2 linked regions of the Pigmentiphaga aceris genome follow. The protein of the gene in region 1 binds, or shares a complex with, the protein of each later gene. Links are inferred from orthologs where the notes say so. Each region holds a gene or a part of one and is shown in the gene's direction. Other genes may lie near its edges.

Region 1 (2,963 bases):
CGAACTGCGGCGACAACGTTGCGGTTGCCACGTTACGGTTACAACGTGCAGGGGCAGGGTGCATGGCGCTGCTCGCTTCCATGTCATCCTGCTGGCCGTCCCATCTTTCCCGAACGCTATATAGATAGCGGCTCAAAGGAAAGCCGAAGACGGCGTCGGCGACCGGTATCACCGTCACCCGGCGTACCCCCACCAGTGTTACCACCCTGTGCCTGCATGCCTGGCCAAAATCCAATGCGGCGCAGAACTTGCAGAAGCAGCTTGCAAAACCAGCTTGCAAAACCGACAAGTGCCCTACATCTGGGTTGCTGGCTAAGACTGCTGGCATCTGGCTCCCGTTTCCGGGCGCGCTTGACGTCAGCCGTTGGCAACTCTTGAGTCTACCATGCAGACAGCCCCCTCCGATCTCGACACCGCCACCCAAGCTTCCGTGGATGCGCCGCCGCATTCGGTCAACGGCGGCGCGGCTGCACCTGGCTTCCTCAAATACGAAAACAGTCCCTTCGAGCTGTATCAGCCCTATCCGCCGGCTGGGGATCAGCCCACTGCCATTGAAGGCTTGGTGGAAGGCGTGCGCGACGGCCTGATGTACCAGACGCTGCTTGGCGTGACCGGCTCGGGCAAGACCTTCACCATGGCCAACGTGATTGCCCAGTTGGGTCGTCCTGCGCTGGTGCTGGCACCGAACAAGACGCTGGCTGCACAGTTGTACGCCGAAATGCGCGAGTTCTTCCCCCGCAATGCGGTTGAATACTTCGTGTCGTACTACGACTACTACCAGCCCGAAGCCTACGTGCCGACGCGCGACCTGTTCATCGAAAAGGACTCGTCGATCAACGAGCACATCGAGCAGATGCGCCTGTCAGCCACCAAGAGCCTGCTGGAGCGCCGCGACACCATCATCGTCGGCAGCGTGTCCTGCATCTACGGTATCGGCAATCCCAGCGACTACCACGCGATGGTGCTGGTGCTGCGCAGTGGCGACCGCATTGGTCAACGTGACCTGATCGCGCGTCTGGTCGCCATGCAGTACACCCGCAACGATGCCGACTTCACTCGTGGTGTATTCCGGGTGCGTGGCGAGACCATCGACATTTTCCCCGCCGAGCACGCGGAACTTGCACTGCGCGTGACCTTGTTCGATGACGAACTGGAAACCCTGGAGCTGTTCGACCCGCTGACCGGCAAGGTACGGCAGAAGATCCCGCGTTTCACGGTTTATCCCAAGTCCCACTATGTGACCCCGCGCGATACCGTGGTGCGTGCCATTGACAACATCAAGGCGGAACTGCGCGATCGCGTGAAGGTGTTTGTGGATGACGGCAAGCTGGTCGAGGCACAACGGCTGGAACAGCGCACGCGCTTCGATCTGGAAATGCTGCAGGAACTGGGTTTCTGCAAAGGCATCGAGAACTATTCGCGTCATCTGTCGGGCGCGCAGCCGGGTGAGCCGCCGCCGACCCTGATCGACTATCTGCCGCAAGATGCGCTGATTTTCGTCGATGAAAGCCACGTCACCATGGGGCAGATCGGTGGCATGTATCGCGGCGACCGGTCGCGCAAGGAAACGCTGGTCACCTACGGCTTCCGTTTGCCGTCGGCGATGGACAATCGTCCGCTGAAATTCGAAGAATACGAAGGCAAGGCGCGTCAGTCGGTGTTCGTATCAGCCACGCCTGCTGCCTACGAGCAGACTCATTCGGACAATGTGGTCGAACAAGTGGTCCGTCCGACCGGGCTGGTTGATCCGGTGGTTGAGGTGCGGCCTGCCGGCTTCCAGGTGGACGATGTGCTGGGCGAGATTCACCAGCGCGTGGCGGTCGGCGAGCGGGTGCTGGTCACGACCCTGACCAAGCGCATGGCGGAAGACCTGACCGACTTCCTGGCGGATCACGGTGTGAAGGTGCGCTATCTGCACTCGGACATCGACACGGTTGAGCGCGTGGAAATCATCCGCGATCTGCGCCTGGGCACCTTCGATGTGCTGGTGGGCATCAACTTGTTGCGCGAGGGCCTGGATATTCCTGAGGTCTCGCTGGTTGCCATTCTGGATGCGGACAAGGAAGGTTTCCTGCGATCCGAGCGAAGCCTGATCCAGACCATCGGTCGGGCAGCACGGAACATCAATGGCAGGGCGATTCTGTACGCTGACCGTGTGACGGCATCAATGCGCCTGGCTATCGATGAAACCGCACGCCGGCGCGACAAGCAGACGCAGTTCAATCTTGAAAACGGCATCACCCCGCGTGGGGTGAACAAGCAGGTGCGCGATCTAATCGACGGCGTGTACGCCCCGTCAGGCGATCAAGAGGCCAACAAGGCTTCGGAAGACGCGCTGCGTGTCGAGGCGATGGGCGAGAAGCAATTGGCCAAGGAGATCAAGCGGCTTGAGAAAGCCATGCTGGATCACGCGAAGAACCTGGAGTTCGAGCAGGCTGCCAAGGCGCGTGATCAGCTGGCCAAGCTCAAGGAACATGTGTTCGGCGCGTCGGGTTCGACCGGAGCTTGATAGGCGCTTCCGGTCAGGGGTTGTCTCGCAGTTTTGGAACCGCAGGCGTAGCTGTATGGTCCATTGTGCAGTGCCCCTGAAAACGCGCACTAATTTGGTGCTTTATGCTCGATCGTCGGGATTAGCACAACTTGAGAAATCATGCTTATTTGTGTAAATCTGCATGGTATTGGCTTGCAAGTATTTGATTTGATTCGAGAATTTTTGGCATATCGAAATTCTGCGAACGCAAAAAATGCTTGATCTGAGCGGGGTTTTCCCGCACACTTCTGGACATGATGACCAAGGTTCTTTTCGTGTGCATGGGCAATATCTGCCGCTCCCCGAGCGCAGAGGGCGTGTTTCGTCGTCTCGTCAAAGACGGCGGGCTGTCTGACGTAGTCACTATGGACTCCGCGGGCACGCACGCTTTTCACATTGGTGAATTGCCGGACGCGCGGGCGCAAGCTGCTGC
Region 2 (3,084 bases), 1.9 Mb from region 1 along the record:
TTTCCTTGGTTCGGCCAACCAGCACCACCTTGGCACCTTCGTGGGAGAAGCGGCGCGCTGCGCCTTCACCAATGCCCGATCCCGCGCCGGTGACAATGACCGTCTTGTTTGCAAATCTCATGCGTGACAACTCCTGCTCGGATTGGCCGCGGTGGCAAGGCCTCGGTGAAGGTTCCACGGAAGGCCTTACTTCGCACGGCAAAGGGTTATCCCTGGCGCAAGAGCTGTTCCCGTTGTTGGGAGCGAATCGGTGCTGCCAGAAGGACAAGCAGGACCGGGGCGGCCACAGTCGGCCGGTCGTCAGGTGCTAGACTGCCCGGCGCTCTCTCTGTCTTTTTTGTCGGTCCCGCCATGTCCCTGCTTGCCAATCTGAACCCCCCGCAACTTGCCGCTGTCACGCTGGAGCCGCGCCATGCGCTGGTGCTCGCCGGGGCCGGGAGCGGCAAGACCAGGGTGCTGACCACGCGCATGGCCTGGCTGATCCAGACCGGCCGTGCCACGCCGCACAGCCTGCTGGCCGTGACTTTCACCAACAAGGCAGCGCGTGAAATGCTGACGCGCATGTCTGCCATGCTGCCGATCAACACGCGCGGCATGTGGATCGGCACCTTCCACGGTCTGTGCAACCGCTTGCTGCGCGCGCATCACCGCGACGCCGGCCTGCCGCAAACCTTCCAGATTCTGGATACTGCCGATCAACTGGCGTCGATCAAGCGCATGCTGAAGGCCGCCAACGTTGACGATGAGAAATATCCGCCCAAGCAGTTGCAGCAATTTATCAACGGCAACAAGGAAGCTGGCCTGCGCGCAGGCGACGTAGAGGCCCATGACGCGTTCACGCGCCGCATGGTCGAGCTTTACGACTTGTACGACACGCAATGCCAGCGTGAAGGGGTGGCTGATTTTTCCGAGCTGCTGCTGCGTTCCTACGAACTGCTGGCACGCAACGCGCCGATTCGTGAGCATTACCAGCGGCGCTTCCGTCACATTCTGGTCGACGAGTTTCAAGATACGAACACCTTGCAGTACCGCTGGCTGAAACTGCTGGCCGGTGGCGGTGCAGCCGTGTTTGCGGTGGGTGACGACGACCAGTCGATCTATGCCTTCCGTGGTGCCAACGTGGGCAACATGGCCGAGTTCGAACACGAATTCGCACACGGTGCAGTGATCAAGCTTGAGCAGAACTATCGCTCGCATGGGCACATTCTGGACACTGCCAACGCGCTGATTCAGAACAACGGCACCCGTCTGGGCAAGAACCTGTGGACCGATCAAGGGCATGGTGAACCGATCCGTGTGTATGAAGCCGGGTCGGACAACCAGGAAGCGCATTTCATCATGGAAGAAATCCGCTCCTTGATCGGTGAAGGCCGCCTGCGCAGCGACATTGCCATTCTGTATCGCAGCAACGCGCAGTCGCGGGTGGTCGAGCACGCCTTGTTCTCGGCAGGCGTTCCCTACAAGGTCTACGGCGGTCTGCGCTTCTTCGAACGCCAGGAAATCAAGCACGCGCTGGCCTACCTGCGCCTGATGGAAAATCCGCACGATGACACCGCCTGGATGCGCGTCGCCAACTTCCCGGTACGCGGCATTGGCGCACGCACGCTTGAACAGCAAGCCGACTTGGCCCGTGAACTGAACGGCAGCCTGTATTCTGCCGTGGCCCGCGTGCCGGGCCGTGGCGGCAGCGCGCTGGTGCGCTTCTCGATGCTGATCGACCAGATGCGCTTCGACACGCAGGGCATGCAACTGCACGAAGTGGTGGAACACGTGATCGAGGCCAGTGGCCTGGTCACGCATTACCAGGGCGAACGAGAAGGTGCCGAACGCGTCGAGAACTTGCGCGAACTGGTGAACGCCGCCGCTGCATTTGCCTCGGAAGCTGGCCACATGCGCGACCCGGATCGTCAGGATGGCGTGATCGAAGGCAGCACGGTGGGCATCAACGATGCCGATCAAGGTTTGCCCGACCCCGAAGACGAGGCAGGTGCCTTGGTGCCGGACCTGGCCCAGGACATTCCGTCTCCGCTGGCGGGTTTCCTGTCGCATGCGGCGCTTGAGGCTGGCGACAATCAGGCAAGCGCTGGCCAGGATGCCGTGCAGTTGATGACGGTGCATGCGGCCAAGGGCCTGGAATTCGATGCCGTCTTCATCACGGGTCTGGAAGAAGGTTTGTTCCCGCACGAGAACAGCATTCTTGAACAATCGGGTCTGGAAGAAGAGCGCCGCCTGATGTACGTGGCGATCACGCGTGCGCGTCAGCGTCTGTATATGAGCTTCTCGCAGACGCGGATGTTGCACGGTCAGACGCGTTATCACATGCGTTCACGCTTCCTGGCGGAGATGCCCGACGAGGCGTTGAAGTGGTTGACGCCGAAGGCGGGGCGGGCGGCGGATGTGGGGTCTGCGTGGGCGACGTCGGCGTGGCGGGACGATGGTAAGTCTGCCCCTGAGCAGGTCGGGACGACCTGGCACAACCGCAGCCGCGAGCAGGGCTATTTTGGTTCGTCGCAAGGCTATTCGAGCAGCCGCAATGGGCCGGTCGGCGTTGAGGTGGGTGGCACGATGTTCAAGGTGGGGCAGAGTGTGGCGCACGCTCGCTTTGGTGAAGGGGTGATCCTGGCCCTGACCGGCAGTGGTACCGATGCTCAGGTGCAGGTGCGCTTCGCCGATGTTGGTACCAAGACGCTGGCCTTGGCGATGGCGAAACTGACGGCCTTGTGATTTGCTTGTGTTTGCTTTGCTTGTGACGGTGGTTGGTTCTACGGTTGCTTTTTGCTTGTAACGGTGTGGTTGTTCTTCTGCCAGTCGCGGGTGGTGGGGCCGGCTCGTCTGCCCCGCTGGACGTTGGTGTCGGGTCTCCCGCCCTCCACCTTGTCCAGAAGGGCAGCCGACCCGGCCCCACCACCCACGCCTTCAAGGTCGTTTGGTTAAAAGCGCATGCCGCCTTTGGGCGTTTGCCGTTTCTCTGGCTGCTTGGTGCTGTTAGCGGTTCTCGGCATTCGGTGGTCACCATCCTTCAATCGCTACGCGGCTGGCACCCGGGATTGGCTGGCCAGGTCGCCACGAAGCGGCTCAGCGGCT

The links.
Region 2: the proteins of uvrB (region 1) and FXN63_RS16990 are in contact, whole or in part, in a crystal structure (PDB 7EGT), measured with the Thermus thermophilus proteins. The link is inferred for Pigmentiphaga aceris from one-to-one orthologs. Residues at the interface, in WP_096411307.1 of Thermus thermophilus: Glu23, Leu25, Arg26, Asp27, Gly28, Glu29, Arg30, Phe31, Arg55, Glu326, Asp327, Phe328, Glu379, Ser382, Gln383, His398, Gly400, Arg401; in WP_096412145.1 of Thermus thermophilus: His654, Arg656, Phe657, Gln666, Asp668, Glu669, Lys680, Arg681, Leu682, Ser683, Lys685, Tyr686, Ala687.

What each region holds. Positions count from the first base shown.
Region 1 is NZ_CP043046.1:2,063,660-2,066,622, forward strand. The notes cover bases 56-2,947. They hold uvrB (excinuclease ABC subunit UvrB), read left to right. Parts: upstream 56-385; coding sequence 386-2,509; downstream 2,510-2,947. Other genes in these bases: FXN63_RS08690 (low molecular weight protein-tyrosine-phosphatase), read left to right, coding at 2,785-2,947. In the rest of the region: more of FXN63_RS08690, read left to right, coding at 2,948-2,963. UniProt on the Escherichia coli protein: The UvrABC repair system catalyzes the recognition and processing of DNA lesions. A damage recognition complex composed of 2 UvrA and 2 UvrB subunits scans DNA for abnormalities.
Region 2 is NZ_CP043046.1:3,915,992-3,919,075, reverse strand. The notes cover bases 25-3,037. They hold FXN63_RS16990 (UvrD-helicase domain-containing protein), read left to right. Parts: upstream 25-351; coding sequence 352-2,724; downstream 2,725-3,037. Other genes in these bases: budC (meso-2,3-butanediol dehydrogenase), read right to left, coding at 25-121. Outside these bases: more of budC, read right to left, coding at 1-24. UniProt on the Escherichia coli protein: A helicase with DNA-dependent ATPase activity. Unwinds DNA duplexes with 3'-5' polarity. Translocates on single-stranded DNA with 3'-5' polarity. Initiates unwinding more efficiently from a nicked substrate than double-stranded DNA.